3 regions of the Paenibacillus sp. MY03 genome follow, and region 2 is predicted to be linked to each of the others. Evidence: riboswitches for the same ligand, from Rfam matches in the RefSeq annotation. Region 2 holds a riboswitch; each other region holds the start of a gene.
What was found. A riboswitch is a leader RNA that binds a small molecule or an ion and turns the genes downstream of it on or off. The one in region 2 is predicted to bind cyclic di-AMP.

Region 1 (7,530 bases), on a different contig from region 2:
GCCCCCTGGAATAAGGCGGCCCATATCCGCTCCCCGGCAGACAAGGAGCCGAAGGTTGCGGGGTTCCAGCTTTCCAACAGGTAGATCAAGCAGAAGCCCGCGGCAAACAAAATACCGGAACCAAGCAAGACAACTTTGGCATGCAGGGATAATTTGCGCCATGAACGTTTGCGAAAAACATCCACGACGACAATATAGCCAAGCCCCCCGATAATAAACAGCAGGATGACGGTGATGTTGACTACAGGGTCGCCAACAAATGGAGATAAACTGTCCGACCATAAAGCGAAGCCCGCATTGTTAAACGCCGAAATGGAATGAAAGAGCGCATAAAAAGCAGCTTGACCCCAACCCATATCTGCTTGCCAATGCAGGGTGAGTACCAATGTCGCCAATGCCTCAAATGCAAATGCGATAAGCACCATAAAGATCGACAATTTGACCAAGCCTTGCGATGATGTCGAGTGCGTGGCCTGCTGAATGATCAGCCTTTGGCGAAGGCCGATCCTTTTGCCGATCATGATAGCCACCATTACGCCGACGGTCATAAAGCCAAGGCCGCCGACCTGAATGAGCATCATAATGACGATTTGCCCGAAGGTAGAGAACACACTTCCCGTATCCACGACAACCAGGCCATTGACACAAATGGCGGAGGTTGCCGTAAAGAGGGCATTCAGCAGGCCGATCGATTGGCCGGATGATGATGAATAGGGGAGCATTAGAAGCAAAGCGCCTACCCAGATCAAGCAAAAAAAGATCATCAAGATGAGTTGGGGAGGGCTTGTTCGTGTTTTCAGCCGATTTACGATGGCGACAAGCATAGTGAAAAGAGAACGGCTATGCATACGATCTTCATTTCTGTTCATAGTCTTCTTCCAAGTCTCGAATATCCGCGTTACTGCCGATTATCACCAGAATATCTCCCGTGTTAATTTCATCCTCTGCCTTTGGTGAAATATTGATATGAACTCCCTTTTTGATCGCCATAATGGTACATCCGTATTTGGCCCGAATATTTAATTGTTGAAGAGTCTGTTCATTCATAGCAGGTGGGGCCTTCAGTTCGACCAAATTGTGAACGGGAGACAACTCAATGTAGTCAATCAGATTATCGGAGCTTAATTGATTTCCAAGGCGAGCAGCCATGTCTCGTTCTGGATACACAATATGATCTGCCCCTACTTTGATTAGAACTTGCCCATGCATTTCGTTTTTAGCTTTGGCCGTTATTTTCGGTATATGCAATTCTTTAAGCAACAAGGTTGCCAATATGCTCGCCTGCAGATCTTCTCCGATAGCAACAATCGCATGGGTAAAGTTTCGTGCGCCCAGTTCTTTCAGTACTCCTTCATCTGTACAATCTGCTTGCACAGCATGAGTCGCTACGCCGGATATGTCTTGTACGAGCTGCTCATCCTTATCAACGGCGAGTACTTCGTGACCATTCTGAATCAAAGTGTGCACCAAGCTAGACCCAAATCGGCCCAGGCCAATCACTATAAACTGTTTTTTCATGCATAGCACATCCTTTCCTTATGTCTATCTATCCCGACCCTCTTGAAAGGCGATAATATGAATATCGATTTCTCCAATTTTCTTTAATAGTTCATTGACAATGGAGCCATTCCAAATCTCTTGCCATCGTGTCATACCGGGGTGCCCGATGATTAATTGTGTGATTTGAATTTGCTCAGCCGTATCGGCAATCACATCGGAGACCTTGTGATTGCCACGAGTTTTGGTCATAAACGTGGCATGGCATTCTTCGGATATCGTTTTCCAATGGAGAATGCGCTCACTTTTGTCTTGGCTAATCTGGTTATTCTCTTGTTCAGTCTGTACATGCAGTACGAACAATGGGCATTGATAAAGGGCAGCTAATCGGCCTCCTCGCCGGATCAGCCGTTCTCCGTTTGGCCCGTGGTACACACATACCATAATTTTCTCACTGCTTAACATGGGCTATACTCCTTTGCTGAAACTTGAAAGTAACAGAATGATTGCTGTGAAACGACAAAAAAGCTTGGAGCAGAGAAATTCTGCTGCCAAGCTTCGGATTGCTATGTCAGGACAAACCAAAGACGCATTCATGATCTCTCTCATGACGCCTACGAGGTTAGCTGTCGGATTCGGGTCTGAGAGTCCCCGTTCTTTCTGCAAAAGAAAGAATTCACCCCTGAAGCGATTATGCTTCGTTGGTTCCCCCGCTCCTCAAAAGAGGATTAAGCGATGAATATACAATTGTTGTAACTTATCATAAAGCAGTTAATTTCAAAAGTAAACAGCTGATCCGGGAAATCAATCATGGGTTGCTTGCATAGTTATGGTTGAATGTAGTGGTATTTTCAGGCAATAATACGAAGATAGAGCAAAGACGTTTCAATTTCTTTTGAGTGGGCAATGGAAAGGGGATCATTCGTTATGTTTTTCATAAGTTCAGATTTGCCCCACTTGAATCAGATTGGCGGTCTTGGATTTATGACTTATAGTTTATAGTGAGCTGGTAGTGGTCGTATTATCTATGTTATGCGCGCCTTGGCAGTCATGGTTATTTCCGTGAGTGTGGTGATTGCAGGATTTTAAAGAGGTTCTTTTCGAAGTCACTTCGGCATTGAGAACGGACAGACATACGGTTCTGACGCAGACGCCACTTCCAATGAAACGGGACCTGATTTAAGACACCTGAGGAAGCACTTGCCATACAGAAGAATAGACCTGCGGGTGGTCGTGATATCCCGCTACATGATGTTGATGGGAAAACCATAATTGGTGTCTTTCATATTGGCTGATTATAATGGCAATAAAACAGTTCAACATCTTTAACCTAACGGAGAACGTTAGTTGGATGACAACAGCGGCAGTCTAAGGCTTTATTTATCAAATCTTGGTCTGCCGCTCTTTCATTAATTGATCAGTCTAAAACTTATTTTTTAAAAGCTGACGATTCATCAATTCAAAAACCGCGCTAAATCAACGACATCAGTCTAACACATTATTTTTACCGAACAACACTTGCATTTGCATTGTCGCAAAAACACAGTCGGGAGAAATTCCGGTATCCCGAGGAGAAAGTTCTGATTGTCTAGAGAGGCCTCCTATTTCTAACATCCTGAACCAAGATTAAAATCAGGGAAATGTTTAAGACCGGAGAGCGATCGGCAAGGTAACTAGTCATTCCTCCCAATTATGTTTGCTTCCGACAAGTCCATAAAAGAACAATTTATTGAGGTCCCCCGTCATCTTTTGCAGGTGCGGAAAGGCCTCTTCTTTTTGCATATAATCCTTGAACATTTGAATGAACACAAGGATTGATTCATTAGATAGGCCGGGATCGACATACCCTTGCTGTTTTCCCTCTTCAATTAGCGTCATCAGCCCCGGCATGATTTTTTCCTGCATCATCTTTTCCAGGTAAGGGACGCCGGTCGCGTACTTTTTCATGAAATGGGTAAAGGTATCGGGGTGCACATTATTGGCGGAATCGATCTTGGCAAACATCACGCTTTTGATCTTTTCGATAAAAGGCATGTCGTTGGTCAGCATTTTTTCATACTCCGACCAGATCTGATCGAGATAAAATACGAGCATTTCTTCAACAAGATTATGTTTGCTTCCGAAATAGTTGTAAATCGTCACTTGCGATACGTTGGCTTTGCTTGCTATTTCTGCAATGGACACTTTCTGGATGCCGTAGGTCAAAAACAGATCAACGGCACTTCGCAAGATGTCCTTTTTTTTCTGGTCTCTACGTTTCTGGTATCCGTCCATTTCATCCACCTCTCTGTAAATAGTTTAACTTAAGTTATGAAATATAACAATTAACCAAGTTCAAAACATGTTGTAAAATGAATCGCCATCATATAATATGAAATATATGAATAACTATATTTCAAAACATTAACGGAAGGGTGAGACCATGTCTTTGTTGCGAGTCAGGAACTTAACCAAGAAGTTTGGTGCATCGACAGCGCTGGACGGTGTGAATCTGGAAGTGAGCAGCGGGGAAATCTTTGGATTCATTGGCCCTAATGGCGCGGGTAAATCGACGACGATTCGTGTGCTTCTTGGTATATTGCGAGCCACCTCCGGAGAGGCTCAATTGTTTGGCAAGGATGTATGGAAAGATGCGGTTGAGATTCACAAGCGTCTCGCTTACGTGCCTGGCGACGTCAATCTATGGCCCAATTTGACCGGTGGCGAGGTCATAGATTTGTTTGTTAAATTGCGCGGAGGGAGCGATAAAAGCAAACGAGAAGAGCTTATTCAACGATTCGACCTGGACCCGACAAAAAAGTGTCGAACCTATTCCAAAGGTAACCGGCAGAAGGTGGCGCTTATCGCTGCATTTTCTGCTGATGCGGATTTGTATATTTTGGATGAACCTACCTCCGGGCTGGACCCCTTGATGGAGAATGTATTTCAGGATTGTGTGATGGCAGTCAAAGAGCAAGGGAAAAGCGTACTCCTGTCCAGCCATATTTTGTCTGAAGTGGAGCGCCTGTGCGATAAGGTCGGGATTATCCGGCAGGGGAAAATCATTGAAAGCGGGACATTGCGTGAATTGCGTCACTTAACCCGTACACACGTTAAGGTGGAGACAAAGCAGGCTATTCCTTCCATTGAGCGGTTTAAGGGTATCTATGAGCTGGAAGAGAAAGGCGAAGAGTTGTCATTCCAAATGGATACTGAAGAGATGGACAACGTCATTCGGCATCTTAGCCAGTTCGGCATTGTGAAGCTGGAATGCTCGCCGGCTAAGCTCGAAGACTTGTTTATTCGGCATTATGAAGGAACTGGAGGGGGCGTTCGGTGATGGACAATCCGTTATGGGCAAGAACGGGCCGATTGATCGGATTTATCGCGAGGCTTGACCGAATTCGCATTCCGTTATGGATGATCGGCATTGTGTTTTTCACCTTCATTGTACCGCCAGCCTTGTCCGAAATGTACGGTTCACAGCAAGATAGGGATGTTATGGCATTGACAATGGCCAACCCTGCCATGCTGGCGATGCTTGGGCCCGGTGATCTGGAGAACTATACAGTCGGGGCCATGACCGCACACCAGATGCTGCTTTTGACAGCTCTTGTAGTCGGACTCATGGCTATTCTGCTCGTGGCGCGTCATACGAGGGGAGATGAGGAAGAGGGGCGTCTGGAGCTGATCCGATCGCTCCCGGTTGGCCGTCTTTCTTGGCTGAACGCGACACTGATTGTACAAATTGGCGTTTTTACGCTGCTCGCGATGGTTACAGGATTCGGTCTGTCGATGCTCGGAGTCGAAAGTATGGACTTGGAAGGTTCGTTGTTGTATGGGGTTGTCCTTGGCGCGACCGGTCTGGTATTCACGGGCGTAGCAGTACTGTTTGCCCAGCTTTCGGACAGCTCCCGCGGGACATTCGGCTATTCCATTACCGTACTCATGATCTCCTACTTGGTGCGTGCACTGGGCGACGTCGGCAATGAAACATTGTCATGGCTGTCTCCTCTTGGATGGGTGACAAAGACAGGCGTCTATTCGACTAATCATTGGGGGCCTGTCGGTCTGATGGCTGCACTGGCTCTGCTTCTTTTTATCGCGGCCATCGGTTTGAATGCCATTCGGGACCTGGACAAGGGCTTTATGCCGACAAGGTCGGGCAGAACTCACGCCTCTCGTTTTCTGCAAAGCCCAATTGGTCTTGTGTTTCGACTGCAGCGCACTGCGATGTTTTCATGGGCTATCGGAATTTACGTCCTCGGTGCATCGTACGGTTCGATTCTGGGCGATCTGGAAACATTCCTTGGAAACAACGAAATATTGGGTCAACTAATGGGAGAGATTGAAGGTGTGACGTTAACGGATCAATTCATTGCGATGCTCATGACAGTCATGACGCTTGCAGCAACGATTCCGCCGATGTTAGCTGTACACAGGTTCCGAAGCGAAGAGAAGAAGGGGCTAATCGAACCGCTGCTCGGCAGAGCGGTATCCCGTTCCCGACTGCTTGGAGGTTATTTGGTCGCTGCGGTTCTAAACGGCTTCATGATGTTTTCACTTGCTGCGCTTGGCCTATGGTCAGCCGGGAACGCTTCGATGGAGAACGGCTTAAGCTTCAGCACGATTTACGGAGCGGCGTTGGCCTATTATCCAGCCATGCTTGTCATGATTGGCATCTCGATCTTATTCGCAGGCTGTTTCCCGAAGTTGACCAATCTGAACTGGTTGTATCTGATTTATTCGTTTGTTGTCTTGTACATGGGAGGACTGTTGCAGCTGCCAGAGTGGACGAAACGGATTACTCCCTATGGTTATGTGCCGCGCGCACCTCTTGACGAAGTGGCGTTCCTGCCGCTATTCGTTCTTGGCGCAATCGCTATTGCGTTAATTGTGGCAGGCTTTGTCGGGTTCAGAAGACGAGATATTGAGGCGCCGTAGCCCCAGAGCCAAACAAGTTAATCGTCAACCATCCGCACTTTGTTACAAGGTGAGGATGGTTGACGATTATTCAGCTATGATCTCATATATAAACCGCCGTGTACTCGTTGTTATAAATGTGTTGGAATAGTTTGCAAACATTAAACGCTCTTCCTTTGTATGCTCGCATGGCAAATAGATATGCGACAATCAGTATCCTTGGGCACCACGCGAGCGCAACCCCAGTAACATTTCCGAAAGGTTGCCGACATAGGTGCGCTTAGGGCTTCCACAATTGAAGTCACGGGCTGGTTTTCAGTAAAAACATGGATGACTGACGGCATAGATTCCGTGGGTACAAACGCCGAGTTAATAAATAGAAGGGAAATAAAAGTGCCTGCATCATCCACTGATTTTGCCGACAGTCCGGCAATCGCCGTGATCCATGTCAAGGCCATTGAAAAGAGCGCGAGTATATCGGCCACAGCCTATGACAGTATTCCCGCCGTCCAGCGAAAGCTTATCACGATCGCTACGAGAATGATTGTGGTACGAGCAATCGGCATAGAGTTGAATCGCTCGAAGGACGGGAACGGTTGTTTCAGATCTGAGAGAGTGTCACTTACGATAATTCTACCTTCATGCAATATGGAAATTCGGTGTGCTAGGTATTCAGCTAACTCCAGATACTGCGTGGTCAGGAATACCCTCATGCCGCCTTCGGCAAGCGCTTTGGCCGTCTCCATGCGCCGTTCGGGTCAAGCACGGTGGTCGGTTCATCAAGGAAGATAATCTTCGGTTTTCCGATAAGTCTCATTGCGATGTCTAGCTTGCGGCTCATATCGCCCAAATAATTGGAAACTCTACGGTCGGCAGGAAAATTATGCGGATTTGTTAGTATAGGGTTTTCCGGAGGAGGTTTTGTGATTCAAAAATTTGCGCATTTGTATCCTGATAGAGTCCAGGCCATTGTTGCTGCTGCTAGTCATGTTGGTCGATAACCCAGAAGCATTCTGTTCGTTTTTTAATCGCTTGCTTCCTAGTTTCATTTATATGGGGGCGCCTGCAACAAGAACCATAGGTGTCAGTTGGCCTATCACTTTTTATAAGCAGAGAGGCTTTCGAAAAGGC
Region 2 (7,530 bases):
TCATAATACAAAGAAAAGTAACCAATATTTTGTAAAATAATGACATATTGGATATTTTCTTAAGTCTGCTCTTGATCATCCAACGGCCCCTTCCTCCCCCTTCATTTGTTTATATACTAGCTTCTCTATTTTTCGTTGCCAAGAGAAAAAGATTGGAGCATGCCATCTAAAACCTACGTTCAAAAGGCAGCTACATCGTCATTATCTGTAGTTTGAGGTTACGCATAGCTTCTCAAGCTCCTAGTCAACAAGAATACAATCGACAAAACCAGCCACATCCTCATCATCCGACCTTATAGCGGAATTATCCGCTTTATTATGCTGAGCCGGGGGCGATTGGGCTTTTATAGCGGAATTATCCGCTTTATTGTGCTGAGCCGGGGGCGATTGGACTTTTATAGCGGAATTATCCGCTTTATTGTGCTGAGCCGGGGGGCAGAACAGGCTAGTAGCGAGGACGAATAATGCTTAGTTTTAGGCTTCATCAAAGGCAAAAAATGCCACTGGGATCTGTTAGATTTTTCAAGGATTGCATAATTTCCAAAAAAAAAAAAGAGATGGAACAGTGCCTGCCAAGCACTGCTCCATTTCTACCCCTATACTCTCTCTCTATCTATCTTTATCTATCTCTCTCTACCTCTCTACCTCTAAAAATCGATGACGCCCGCTATATCCACGTTGGACTAAGCCAAGTAGTCGATCATCGAAGTCGCGGTTACGAGTCCGGCCGCAGCCGGGACGCCGAATGCCTGACCCGGCGCGCGATGCTGGAATTCCACCTCGATCGGCTTGCCCGGCACGACGTCGAAGAAGTTGTCGGAGAAGCGGCCCTCCCGCTCGGCGCGCAGCCATACCTGCTTCGCCAGCACGTTCGAGGAGACGAGGAAGCGCGTCCCTCCGCTGCCTTCCACCTCCGTCACAACGACGGCGGCCGATCCCAGCTTCAGCCCTTTGGCGTAAGCGAAATAATGCTCCTTCCGGCTGATCGTCACATCGCCTTGGACAAGCTCCGCGACAAGAACGATGCTGCCCGCGTCGCGGCCGTCAAGCCACTTCGCTTCGTCTGCCGCATAGACAAGCGTCGACGTGTTGGCTCCGACCGTCGCCTCCAGCGTCTCTTGCGCAAGAATCTCGCCGTCGAAAGCATGCAACGTTAATCGCAGCTCGCCTTCCGCCGGAGTCAATGAATCCGAGATCGCATAGACGCGAAGCTCGCCCCCCTCGGAGCGGTCGAACGACAGAATCGTGTTGGCGAAGCTTGTTTTAGCATAATACTGCAGCGCCTTCCATTTGCCGTAATAGTCCATGCCCGCCCATGAGGCGACCGGCCAGCAATCGTTCATCTGCCAGTAGAGCGTCCCCATGCAATAAGGCATCCGCTTGCGATGGGCCTCGATCGCCGTCTTCATCGCCTCGGCTTGAAGCACCTGGCTCATATACAGAAACGAAGGGAAATCCTTGGGCTCGTTCATGTAGATATCCATATATTCCTTGATGAGCCTGTTCCCGTTGCCATTTTTCTGATGCGCCAGCATGACTTTGGATTCCAGCTCCATGTCGACCTCTTCTGCAAACGTCCGCACGCTGTCGTATTCCGGGAATGACTGGAAGCCGTATTCGCTCATGAAGCGGCCGACCTTGACATTATAATTCTCGAACGGCTCGACGGAATGCCAAACGCCCCAATAGTGGATATCGCCTTCCGTAGACAGCGGATGAGCATGTTGGCCAATATCTCCAGTCAAATCGATCATCGGCGAGGACGGCCAATAATCGGACCCTGGAGCCAGCTCGTTAACGGCTTCCGGCAAAATGCGGTGGAAGATGCTCTCGTAGCCCGCCCAGATGTTCGCGCGCTGCTCCGAAGTATAATTCTTCTTCCAGCCCCAGCCTCCCGTCTCGTCATACTCCGCCCATGCGGAATCGATCTCGTTGTTGCCGCACCAGAGAACGATGGAAGGATGGTTGCGCAGCTTCTTCACATTCTCCCGCGCCTCCAGCTTTACGCTCTCGAGAAACGGTTCGTCCCAGGGATACATGCTGCATGCGAACATAAAGTCCTGCCATACCATAATGCCGTATTCGTCGCATAGCTCATAGAAGGCGGGCTGCTCGTAGATCCCGCCGCCCCATATGCGGAGCATATTCATGTTCGACTCAGCCGCCGAGGCAATCTCGTGTCTGTAGCGCTCCTCCGTGATTTCCGTCAGGAAGCTGTCGTTCGGAATATGATTGGCGCCCTTGGCGAACACCGGAACCCCGTTCAGCTCAAAATAAAACGTGCCTCCCGCCTCGTCCTTCTCGCGAACCAAACGAACGGATCGCAGGCCCGTGCGAACCGCCTTCTCGGCAATCGGCTTCGCCGATCCCGCTTCCGTAAACGTGGCGCGGAAATGGTACAAATGAGCCTCGCCCAGCCCCCTGCTCCACCACAGCTTCGGCTCCGCGATCTCCACGGGAACCTTCACGACAGTAACGCCAGGCTGAAGGTTGACCGCGAGACTCCATTCCGAACCTCCTGCGGTAATCTTTACGCTGCCTTCGGCGCCGCGGACGCTCTCCAGCTCCACTTCCACGGTCAGCTTGGCGGCTTCCGCCGATATTTGCTCCTGGTTTACGAACACGTCGTTCACACGGACGTCGTTCCAGCCCACGACGCGAACCTCGCGCCAGATGCCGCTGGTGACAAAGCGGGGACCCCAGTCCCAACCGTAATGATAAGGCGCTTTCCTTGCGAATACGCTAATCTTGTCTTCGCCGAGACCGCCCAGCTCGGACTGATCATTGCTTGCCGGCAAATTATAGCCCAGACGCTCGATCTTCGGCAGATCCTCCGTCACCGGCGAGCGGAAGCGGATATGAAGCTGATTGCCGCTCGGCTTCGCCAATCCCTTTACATCCGCTCGCCAGGAGCGGAACATATTGTTGACGGACAAGATCAACTTGCCGTTAAACGTTACGTCCGCATACGTATCCAATCCGTCGAAAACAAGCTCCAGCACGGACATCGCCAGCAGATCTTCCGTCAGATCGAAAACCGTCTCGTATTCCCAGTCCAGCTTGTCGATCCATTGCAGATCATGTTCATTGGTCGCATAAAAAGGATCTTCGATAATGCCGTTGCGGCGAAGGTCGGTATGCACGCAGCCCGGCACAACGGCCTGCAGCCACTCCGATTCCCGGCAAGCCTTGAACTTCCAATCCTTCAGCGCTGTTTGCACGGTCTCTTGCCCTACTTGGCTAGTTGTTACAGATCTATTCATAATATCCTCTCCTCGCTATATGTTGAGTACTGAGTGCTGATTGCTGTCATCGCTTTTTCTGTTCCTTGCATCATTTACCTATCAACATGTTCATAACAAATGATAACAAATCCTAATTTTATGGTCAATTTTTATTTTGTTAGGATTTGTTAGGTCCATCTATTCCCCCATGGTTGCGATTTTCCGGCGTTCAATGCTACACTTAGCGCAGACTATTTGTTGCTGAATGACCTCAAGTTTTATCGCAGCCTAACGGACATAAATGACGCTATTCTTCGATTTTTTAGGTTTTCGAAAATCTAACGGTCATACTCGACCTTATTGGCATCATCATCGCGCATATTGGCTCCGTTACGACCCAATAGTGTCCCTCCTGTCTGTTAGATTTGTTTGAGGTTAAAAATTGGACAAATAGCGTCGCGTGTGTCTGTTAGATTTTACGTTTAAATAAACAATCCCGGATTCCCATTAAACATCGAGGAGAAGTCTAATGCGAGCCAAAATAACGATGCAAGAAATCGCCGACAGCGTCGGCTTGTCCAAATATGCCGTATCGCGCGCGCTAGCAGGCAAGTCCGGCGTAAGCGCGCAATCCAGAGAGCTGATTCTCCAGAAAGCGGCGGAGCTTGGCTACCGAAAGGAAATATCCCCCCCTGTAACGCCCTGGCGACGCGACGAGCAAACGCAAGCGGAGGAGGAACGACGTCAATGGACGGGAACGTTGCTTGTCCTCTTCCCGGACGTAAGGTCGCAGAATCCGGAATCCGCTTACTGGGGGCCGCTGTTCGAAGGGATATCAGCCGCGTTGAACCAGAAGGGCATTCATTTTGTTACGCTGGTCAAACCCGACATCCACTCGTTATTCTCGCTGTTGAACCCGGAAGCCATCATCGGGGTGCTTGCCGTCGGAAGCATCGCATCGCCCATCCTCCACGAATGCCGTCGCCTCGGCAAGCCCGTTGTCATGGTCGACCATTGGGACAAGGGCTTCCCATGCGACAGTATCTTCTCCGACAATCTGGCCGGCATAACCGAAATCATGTCGACGATGCTCGGCAAGGGATATCGGGAGTACCAATTCGTTGGCAAAATCGCCGATGCCTATAGCTTCTATGAGCGCTGGCTTGGTTTTAATGCCGCACTGATGGATGCCGGGCTTCCCCAGCATCAGATTCCGGCTCTGCTCCAGTATGAATACGAGGGCTGCGACGAGGCGCTGCGAGAAGCATTTGCGACAAGACCGCTCCCTCAGGTTTTCGTCTGCGCCAACGATTATTACGCAAGCCTGTTAGCCAAAGCGGTGAAGGAACTTGATCCATCCAGCGAAGGCGTCGTCTTTACCGGCTTCGACAACTCTCATGCCGGCGTGACGGTCGCAACGGTCAACGTCGAGGAAGAGATCCTGGGCGTAAGAGCCGTGGACCAATTGCTTTGGCGTATCCTCCATCCAACGGCAAGCTACGAGCGGAAGCTGATTCGGGGCCGACTCGTCATCAACGAATAGGCGCATGTCAGCCAACAGAAATACCCCCGGAAACGGCAAGCTCGGCTTGCTCGATTCCGGGGGTTCTTTTTGCGGGACGGCAAAGTTATTTTTTCAGATGGTAAGGAACGGTCGTGACGATCACGTCCTTCTGATACAAAAGACGGGTCCGGATGTAGAAGCTGGTCTGGTTATGCAGAAAGTTATGCCAGCCCTTCTTCGGTATGAATTGGGGAATGATGACCGTCACCTGGTAATGATTTTCCTTGGCCTTGCGGTCCACGACGTCGATAAACTTCATGAGCGGCTGTATGATGCTCCGGTACGGCGAATGCAAGGTGACGAGCCTGACGTCCGGGTGCAGCTTGCTCCACTTGTCCCGGAACGCGGCTTCCTCCTCCCGCTCGAACGGCACGTATACCGCGATGATCTGGCTGGCGGCAAGCGATCTCGCGTAGCTCAGCGATTGCTCCACGACATGAGTGATCCCTGCCACTGGCAGAATCAGAACGTTGCCTTCGATAACCTCCACCGGCTCGCCCGTGGATAGGCCAAGCTGCTCGCCCACCGCTCCGTAATGCCTGTTAATGCCGAGCAACACCCAGATCAGGACGGGCAGAAATACAAGCACGGGCCATACCTGCGGAAACTTCGTCAGGAAAAACATCATCGTCACCACTAGGCTGATCGCCGCGCCGACCGTGTTAATCGCGAGCTTGATCCCCCAGCCGGCCGGCTTCTCGCGAAGCCACTTGCGCATCATGCCGGATTGCGACAGCGTAAACGGGATGAATACGCCGACCGCGTAGAGCGGAATCAACTGTTCCGTATGTCCGCCAAAAAGCACGATGAGCAGGATGGAACAAATGCCAAGCATGATGATGCCGTTGGAATAACCAAGCCGATCGCCCCTCGCCGTAAACATTCTGGGGATAAACTTATCTTTGGCCAGATTGACCGCGAGCATCGGAAAAGCGGAATAACCCGTATTGGCCGCCAGGATGAGGATAAGCGCCGTCGTTCCCTGAATGGCATAATACATGAAGTTTCGCCCGAACGCATCCTCCGCGATCTGCGAGACGACCGTCGCCTCCGCAATCGGCGCGATTCCGTACTCGTAGGCCATCAAAACGATGCCCGAGAATAGCACCGCGAGCAAAATCCCCATCGCGGCAAGCGTTCTGGAGGCATTGACCGGCGCGGGTTTCCTGAAGTTCGGGATCGCGTTGGAGATCGCTTCAACGCCTGTCAGCGCGGAGCTGCCGGAAGCGAATGCCTTCAGCAGCAGGAAAAGTCCGATGCCTGCCACCGGCGTCCCTATGGGCGTATGCAATTCCTGCGGAATCGCTCCCGTTGCCATGTCGTACAATCCTTTTCCAATCAGAACGAACAATGCAAGAACGAACAAATATACGGGATAAGCCAGGACGGACGCCGACTCCGTTACGCCCCGCAGGTTAAGCAGCGTAAGCAGAATGACGAATACGACGGCAATGGGCACCGTATACGCATGCAAGCTCGGGAATGCGGAGGTGATGGCATCGGTTCCGGCCGAGACGCTAACCGCTACCGTTAAAATATAGTCGACCAACAAAGATGCGCCGGCGATAAGGCCGGGGTACTTGCCCAGATTTTCTTTGGAGACGACGTAAGCGCCGCCCCCTTGCGGATAGGCGTATATAATTTGCCGATATGACAGAATAAGCGCCGTCAGCAGCAGCAGGACGCCGATTCCGATCGGAATGGAATACCAGAACGCTGCCATGCCGACGGTCATTAACACAAGCAGAATTTGTTCGGGGCCGTATGCGACGGACGACAACGCGTCCGACGAGAGAATCGCCAGCGCTTTTGTTTTGTTCAACTTCTGCTCGCCAAGCTCCGTCGACTTCAGCGGTCTTCCGATCAACACTCGTTTAAGCGCGGATAACATTAGAGACACCGCCCGACTGGAGCCTTTTTATCGTTGATTTTTTCAATTCGTTCATCTCCCCTGTGCATGGTTGGCTGGAAGGGAAGGTTTCTACTTCGTCTGCTGCGGCATTCCGGCGGGCCCATGCCGTTTTTTGCGCAGCAAAAAGCCGCAAGGCAGCACCTTGCGGCTTAACGAGCCGAAGTCATACCCATTCCAATAACGCTTACGAGGTTAGCTGACGGATTCGGGCCATTAGATAGCCCTACGGCGGTTGTTATGCCGATTCACCCCTGACGCTTGTCTTTAACGATAAGCGCCGTTTGGTTCCCCCGCTCTTCTTCATTGTCCTCAAGAAGACTCAGCGAATTTATGATGTAGTGATCATAACTCGTTTATTGAAGGGTGTAAAACGACATTTCGGCTCAAAAACGGTTGTTTCCATTCAAAGATAGCCAATAAAACGCTCGCAGCAGTTGCTTCTTATTCATTTGATCCGTGGATATCGTTTTTTCTCGCCTTTATCCGAGATATCCTTGAAAAATGCCCGCTTTCCTAATGCCGGTGTTCTTTATCCCATGCCCGCTTAGTATATCCCAGGTTTGGCAAATATCTCAGATCCCCCGCTTTCCCGCCAGGCTTCCACGAAGCAGATAAAGAAAAAACGGTGCTCCCAGCAGTGTCGTGACCGCGCCTGCAGGCAGGCTCGTCACACGATGCTCCATGCCCGGCAACGAGAAGGAGAGCGTCGCGCTCCCCGCGATCCAATCCGCGGCAATCAGCAGCGTTCCCGCCAACAATACGCTTGCGGGAAACAGATAGACGGGATGCCGGCCGACCAGCTTCGCCGCAATATGGGGACCGATCAAACC
Region 3 (7,530 bases), on a different contig from region 2:
GTCCGCCGGTACCGCCTGCGACGCTTCAACCCAATGGATCGTCCCCTTCACCTTGCGCTCGCTAAATCCGCTCCCGCTTTTCGTCTTCGGATCGTACGTGCAGCGAAGCTCTACGACTTCGCCGTTCTCGTCCTTCACGGCCTCTTGGCAAGTAATGAAGTAAGCATGCTTCAACCTCACCTCGTTGCCAGGGAACAAGCGGAAATACTTGCTCGGCGGATTCTCCATAAAGTCGTCGCGTTCGATATAAATTTCGCGCGAGAACGGAATTTGGCGGATGCCCATTTCTTCGTTCTCCGCATTGTTCTCCGCTTCCAGCAGCTCCGTCTGTCCTTCCGGATAGTTGGTGATGACGACCTTAAGCGGCCGCAGCACCGCCATCGTCCGAAGCGCCTTCAGCTTCAGGTCCTCGCGGATGAAGTGCTCCAGATTCCGCTCGTCCACGACGCTGTTGCTTTTGGCAACGCCGATCTCGCGGCAGAATGCGCGAATCGCCTCCGGCGTGTAGCCGCGGCGGCGCATGCCGCTGATCGTCGGCATCCTCGGGTCGTCCCAGCCGTCTACAACGCCCTCGTCTACGAGCTGCTTCAAATAACGTTTGCTCATCACCGTGTTGGTGATGTTTAGCCGCGCGAATTCGTACTGGCGGGGAGTGCTCTCCATCTCGCATTCCGCGATCGCCCAGTCGTATAGCGGACGATGGTCCTCGAACTCCAGCGTACAAACGGAATGGGAAATCCCTTCGATCGCGTCGCTGAGCGGGTGGGCGTAATCGTACATGGGATAGATGCACCAAGCGTCGCCTGTCCGGTGATGATGCGAATGGGAGATCCGATAGAGAACGGGATCGCGCATCGTGATATTTGGCGAACCCATGTCGATCTTCGCCCGCAGGACGCGCTCGCCATCCTTGAATTCTCCCGCGCGCATCCGCGCGAACAGATCCAGATTTTCCTCCACGCTGCGATTTCGGCCAGGACTTTCCTTGCCCGGCTCCGTAAGCGTCCCTCTCATCTCGCGCATCTCGTCCGCCGTCAAGTCGCAGACGTAGGCCTTTCCTTTCTTAATAAGAAGCACCGCTCGATTATATAACTCTTCGAAGTAGTCCGAGGCGAAACGCAGCTCATCCCAATCGAAGCCCAGCCAGCGCACGTCCTCCTGGATGGCCTCAACGTACTCCGTGTCCTCCTTGACGGGATTCGTATCATCGAAGCGCAGATTCGTCTTTCCTTTGAACTCATCCGCGAGCTCGAAGTTCAGACAGATCGACTTCGCATGTCCGATATGCAGATAGCCGTTCGGCTCCGGCGGGAAGCGCGTAACGACCTCTTGCACGCGGCCGCTCTTTAAATCTTCCACGACAATATTTTTGATGAAATTGGAGGATGATGACTTGTTCTCCATTGTGTTTTCCACTTGCGACCTACCCCTTTTCCACTCGTGCGCCCATCCGGGGAATGTCTGGCAATCCCCAGGCCTTCACGTCGATTCTAACGTTGTTTATAGAGGATTGTCCGACACGGGACAACACCCTTCGCCTTATCGCGCCTCGCCGCTTTCAACAACGACAGCCGATTCATTGTATCTCCTTATGATACACAAAATTTAGCTAAATTACACGCTTTGGAAGCGCCTTCTACCCATGGTTTTTGAATTTGAAACGGATTATTTATGAATCTAATATTAATATCTTCTCATATTCAACACGAATCTACATTTTGCCATTATTATAATCCTTAGAAAATAACTTTGGATGACATTGCCTAATTCCCAATCGGGAAACGGGGGAACCACTCTGGGTGAATTGACTTCGACGTCTGGTGTTCTACAGCGCCTGAGAAGTCATAGGGAACCTTCAACCGAACCCCACAGCTAACCTCGTCGGCACCGGAAGGAGAACCATAAGTTGAAGAAGAAGATTAGCTCTGTTTTACTAGGGCTTGTGCTTCTGCTGGCTTTCCAGGCAGGAAGCGCTTTCGCAAGCTCAGAGATGGACAGCATCATTGATGATGTAATTGGCACGCCATATTCTTACGGCGGGACCACCACAAAAGGTTTTGACTGCTCCGGATTTACCAGCTACGTATTCAAGAAGATGGGCGTTGATCTTCCTCGTAGATCGGTGGACCAAGCAACAGTCGGAACCAAAGTCGCTAAAGCTGATCTGCAGCCAGGCGATCTTGTCTTCTTCGACACAAGCGGCAAGGTAAACGGTGAAATCACGCACGCAGGCATCTACGTAGGCGGCGGCAAGTTTGCCCATGCTTCTACAAGCCGCGGAGTTATCATCGACGAACTTAACAGTTCCTATTATAAGTCCCGTTTTGTAACGGCGCGCAGCGTCATGGATGCCAAGCAATTCGAGACTTACGCAGTCGCAGCCAAATAATGGACAAGGCAACAGCCTCCCCGGCAACGGGGAGGCTGTTCTTTTGTTCGACAGTCGTTTGCTTTTCTCATTGTGCAATCCGTCGCTTACGACCGCAGCCGCTCCACGTGACCCGCCAATCTACGCCCTTGATGAAGGATCACTCCAAGCAGGACGAGCATAATGACAACCAGAACGGCAAGATAAACAAGCGTATATTCCACTTCGAAGCGATCCATCAGCCAGCCCGTCATTCTCGGAAACAAGGCGCCGCCGATACCTCCAAATGCTACCATTAGACTAGTCGTTCGCTCCGTCATACCCGGCAGCAAGCTGTTGGCGTACACCAATGCGATGCCGAACACGCCGGAGAAAAACAGTCCGCCAAGCGCAATCAATAGCAGCATCCAATTCAAACTGGTCGTAATCGTCATTAGCAGGAATACGATCGCGGCCCCCAGCGTAGATATCGTCAGGTACCTTCCATAGCCGACCTTCTCCGCAATCACTCCCGCGAACAGCCTGCCCAGTACGATCGTTCCCCAGAACAAGCTAAGTGAAGCAGCCGCGCCGGCTTCTCCCATCTCCGTACGGGTGATGAGTATGGACGGAAGGTAGTTGGAGAAACTCATCTCCATCCCCACGTACATCAGGAAGAACAGCGCGCAGAGAATCAGGAAAGGCAACAGTCGACCCGAATAACCCAGCAAGACGCCTCCCGAAGGTTTGGACATGGTTGCGTCTTCCGGCGAACCCCCGCCGTCGGCGCCCACACTTGTTTCCGCCTTGGCATCAGCATGGCTCGAAGCTGCACGCTCCCTTGCACCTGACGTTGCCGGCCTTGCCGCCAGCCCAAGCTGACTGTCCAGCTCGCCGAAGGACATCGTCAACCATAAAACGAAGGTAATCCCCGCCATGGCGGACAGAATCGGGAATGACAGCTGCCAGATATGCTCTTGAATAAGGAAGGCCACAGTCACCGGTATGATGAGCGCCCCGATTCCGAAGAACGTTTCGAGACGGCTCATGGCCGACGCCTTTCCCTTTACCAGGTCGATGATGGCCGCTCCTACGATTGCCTCCGTCATCCCGAAGCCGACCCCCGCGATGGGAGCGATGGCGAGCATCCATCCCCAAGGCAGCAGCAAGCTGTACGCCGCTTCGCTAAGGGTGAGCAAACCCATGGCCAGCAATACGGCGCCGCGTTTCCCTATGCGCGCCGTCAGAGTAGGGGCTAGCAGAACGCCGACCATAAACCCCAGAAATTGATTCATTATCCACTGGCCGCCATCCTTGTAAGAGACGCCATAATAGGCAATCAACTGTTCTAATACCGAGCCTCCCACCACGTGGGCGATACCAATAACGAGATAAGATAAACATCCGATCCATAGCAGCTTCTTCACGTTGCCGATTCTCCTTACTACATACACGCGCCGTGGCGCCTATCTGATATAATCAAATTATGTTGAATTCTGCAGAGCACGAACCTAACCTTAGTTATTATAAACCAAATCTATCGGCGCTGACTATCGGACCACTGGAAGTCTCCCATGCGGAACAGCTATGTACGTGGAGGTACGAAGAACCATACGAGCGCTTCAACTGGCCGTCCTGGGATCAAATGCAACAGGACGGAATCGAATTCGGTGATCCCGTCCTGCGAGCAGAGCAATATGGAGCCATTCTCGACGAACGGCAAAGGTTGATTGGCTATGCCCAATTCTTCCCCATGGGCAGCGTGACCAGACTTGGCCTCGGACTGTATCCCGACCTGTGCGGCCAAGGGTTGGGCTCTTCGGTTGTCGGTCTCATTGCAGCGGAAGCTCTTCGTCGATGTCCGGGCAACGAGATCGACCTCGAAGTGCTTGTGTGGAATGTCCGGGCCATCCGCGCCTATGAGAAAGCCGGCTTCAGCATTACCGACACCTATCTTCGCCCGTCTTTCAGCGGCGGCGAGCCTGAGTGGTTCCACTGCATGGTGTACGAAGCGCCTCGTTAAGCGCGCGTTTGCAGCTTCCAAGATCTGACGGCCACCTCATTAAGAGGCTTCCCACGGACAAACCTCATCCTTGCTGTCTGCAAACAGGATCAGACCGGGACGGACGAGCACCGAGACCGAACGAATCCATGCTCTGGAATCCAGATCCGTATACGAGCGGGATACGATCGCCCTTCGGCTCTCCCCCAGTTGAACCAGGTTAGGGACAAAATACGGCCTCCAACTCCAATTCGCATACCGGTACTCTTCTTCCCGCTTCCAGACTCCGTCTTCCCCCCTGCTGAAATTCGCGGACAGCTGAATGCCTTCCTCGTTGCATAGATATACCTTGGTGCAAGAGGATTTTAAATGCGGGATAAGCAACTCCAGCCAGTCGTCGGCCTTCTCCGGCAGTACCGCTCCAAGCATAATCGCCTGCAGGTGCTCCGCCAGACGTTCTGCCTGCTGCTGCCACCACCTCTCGGTATGAGCGAGCTGCCTAAGATTGCGATCCAGCTCGTTCTCGATGACGGCGGCAAAGCTTGCCGGACCGATAAAGTCGGCTCCCGCCCGCGCGAACAAGAAACCTTGTACGTACCTGGCGCCGGATTGGATGGCGCGCTCCAGATCCTCTCTCGTCTCCACACCCTCGAACAGCAAAGAGGCGCCAATCTGCTCGGCAAGCTCGGAGAACGAACGAAGCACCCCATAGTAGCCATTGTGCGTCCCGCTTCGTTTGACGATATGCATATCGATCTTGAGCAGGTTGGGTTGAATCTGGGCGATACGATCGGCGCTGCTAAAGCCGCTCCCGACATCGTCGATAGCGATCAGACAACCAGCCGCGCGATAACGGTCGACCACCTCCCGCAGCACATCCATGGAGCCATGGAAACTTTCCTCCGTTATTTCGATCACGATGCGAGCCGGATCGGCATGATGCTTGGCGATCAGATCCAACGTATACAGCTCGCCCTTTTCTCCTTGCCGGTAGATCCAGGCTGGCTTAAGGTTCAGAAAAAGCAGCGGAGGATTTTCTTGGCATGCATGCTTGGCTATCGCCTGCTCTCTCAGCAGTCGGTCAACAAGCAGATGATCCTCCATCGGGATAGCATCATCGCCGAAGAAGGGCCCCAGACTTCTCGGGCCCTTTTCGCCAACGGCTCTTCCAAGCACCTCGTAGCCTTCGATCCTTCTCGTATCGAGCGCAATAATAGGTTGATAGAAGGCTGCTAACGTTTCCCCGTCCAGTCGAAGACTTGGCGGCAACGAGCCCGCCGAATGAGAACCAGTCATGTCGCTCTCTCCAATGTAATGTACATGTTAGCTATCATGCCATTGTGATTTGCTTTTATTCTAATGGAGAGCTGTAACGTTGTAAAGATTAGATGAGGCGAATAATGTGAATGACATTATCTCCTTGCATCACTTCTATAATATGATGCTTGTTGTTGTACACAATTTCACCCTGTCCAACCTTGATGACGGGCTCTTCGCCAAGTCCGAAGAAGACGTCGTCCGCCAACGCTTCCATAACCTCATGCCGATCAGATGTCGGCAGCGCCGCCCACTCTTCCGGCTCCATCTCGAAGAAGGAGTAGCTGCCCTCGATATCCCCCACCGCTTGAGTTAATTCCTTCAATATATCCGCATATTCGCGCGCGTGTCGTACACCCATCGTTCACACATCTCCTTAAAATTATGGTTCGATCTTTATTACTATAATTTCAGAATACCCTTTTGACGATATAAATAGAAGTAGATGGCTCAAATATAGAACATACTGGACGGGGTGTATGATGAAGAACTCAACAATTATCGGTCTTGTGTTAGGTCTAATCGCAGTGCTGGGCGGGATGGTGGTTAAGGGCGCGCACTTAACGTCGCTTATGAATCCCGCAGCCTTTATGATTATTATTCTTGGCACCGTTGCCTCCGTCATGGTCGCCTTCCCAATGTCCGAACTTAAAAAAGTCGGCAAGCTGCTCAAGATTGTCTTCTCCGAGCAGAAGCTCACTTCCCGCGAGGAATTGATCAGCCGTTTCATGGAGTGGGCTTCCATCACCCGCCGCGAAGGTTTGCTCGCGCTCGAGGCTCGCGTCGACGAGATCGAGGACGCCTTTCTGCGCAACGGCATGCGCATGATTATTGACGGCAATGACCAGGATCTCGTCCGCGACGTTCTCCTGGAGGATATCGCCGCTACAGAAGAGCGCCATAAGGCCGGCGCTTTGATCTTTACGCAGGCGGGCACTTACGCTCCCACGCTCGGGGTACTCGGCGCGGTCGTCGGCCTCGTTGCCGCTCTGTCTGAGATGAGCGACATGGACAAGCTCGCAAAGGCGATCGCGGGCGCATTTATCGCAACCTTGCTCGGTATCTTTACAGGTTATGTCCTGTGGCATCCTATTGCCAATAAACTTAAACGGATCTCCAAACAAGAGATCCAGATCAGACTGATGATGCTGGAAGGACTGTTATCCATCCAGTCCGGCGTATCCACGATCGCCATTCACCAGAAGCTTTCCGTATTCCTCACGCCTACGGAGCGGCTGAAGATGAAAGAGAAGGAGGAAGGGGCCGTTGAGCAGAAAGCATAGGAAGCATGACGATCACGAGGAGCACGTAGATGAATCTTGGCTTATCCCTTATGCCGACTTGCTCACCTTGCTGCTTGCGCTCTTTATCGTTCTCTATTCGATGAATTCCGTTGATGTAAAGAAGTTCGAAGAGATGTCCCAAGCGTTTAGCATTGCGCTCAGCAACGGCAGCGGCGTTCTGGACCTTCCCTCGATCGTTAAAGAAGGCGAGGATACGACCAAAAAAAATCAGGGCGGCGACAAGGATAACGACAAGCAAACGGAAAGCCAGCAGCAACAAGAGCAGCAATCCGAGTCCAGCCTGGAAGAGCTGATTAAGAAGGAACAGGCGGAGCTGGACGATTTAAAAAAGAAGATCGACGCCTATATCGACAAGAACGGCCTCACCTCCGATCTGGAAACGAAGATGAACATGTCTCAATTGCTCATCATCATCAGCGATAACGCCTTATTCGCGCCGGCACAAGCTACCGTCAAACCCGAGTCCAAGGAGCTTGCAGCGGCTATAGCGACCATGCTGACGCAATATCCGAATTACGATGTTATCGTTGCCGGCCATACGGACGATACGCCGATCCACA

Region 1: linked by a shared signal. The riboswitch ahead of B1748_RS16025 (universal stress protein) and the one ahead of B1748_RS02280 (APC family permease) in region 2 are both predicted to bind cyclic di-AMP.
Region 3: linked by a shared signal. The riboswitch ahead of B1748_RS21350 (C40 family peptidase) and the one ahead of B1748_RS02280 (APC family permease) in region 2 are both predicted to bind cyclic di-AMP.

Annotation. Positions count from the first base shown of each region.
Region 1 covers NZ_MXQD01000014.1:59,798-67,327, reverse strand. The annotation lists gene B1748_RS16035 (TrkH family potassium uptake protein) at 1-824, opposite strand, end outside; gene B1748_RS16030 (potassium channel family protein) at 856-1,518, opposite strand; gene B1748_RS16025 (universal stress protein) at 1,543-1,962, opposite strand; cyclic di-AMP (ydaO/yuaA leader) riboswitch at 2,093-2,242, opposite strand; gene B1748_RS16020 (TetR/AcrR family transcriptional regulator) at 3,175-3,771, opposite strand; gene B1748_RS16015 (ABC transporter ATP-binding protein) at 3,920-4,816, shown strand; gene B1748_RS16010 (ABC transporter permease) at 4,816-6,420, shown strand; partial or broken gene B1748_RS38045 (ABC transporter permease) at 6,569-6,980, opposite strand; partial or broken gene B1748_RS37530 (P-loop NTPase family protein) at 6,987-7,273, opposite strand.
Region 2 covers NZ_MXQD01000002.1:145,460-152,989, reverse strand. The annotation lists gene B1748_RS02295 (sensor histidine kinase) at 1-79, opposite strand, end outside; gene B1748_RS02290 (beta-mannosidase) at 684-3,263, opposite strand; gene B1748_RS02285 (LacI family DNA-binding transcriptional regulator) at 3,754-4,767, shown strand; gene B1748_RS02280 (APC family permease) at 4,853-6,679, opposite strand; cyclic di-AMP (ydaO/yuaA leader) riboswitch at 6,867-7,035, opposite strand; gene B1748_RS02275 (FecCD family ABC transporter permease) at 7,273-7,530, opposite strand, start outside.
Region 3 covers NZ_MXQD01000030.1:81,169-88,698, forward strand. The annotation lists gene B1748_RS21345 (glutamine--tRNA ligase/YqeY domain fusion protein) at 1-1,404, opposite strand, end outside; cyclic di-AMP (ydaO/yuaA leader) riboswitch at 1,751-1,902, shown strand; gene B1748_RS21350 (C40 family peptidase) at 1,907-2,389, shown strand; gene B1748_RS21355 (MFS transporter) at 2,476-3,774, opposite strand; gene B1748_RS21360 (GNAT family N-acetyltransferase) at 3,834-4,370, shown strand; gene B1748_RS21365 (EAL domain-containing protein) at 4,410-5,645, opposite strand; gene B1748_RS21370 (hypothetical protein) at 5,734-6,027, opposite strand; gene motA (flagellar motor stator protein MotA) at 6,149-6,949, shown strand; gene B1748_RS21380 (flagellar motor protein MotB) at 6,933-7,530, shown strand, end outside.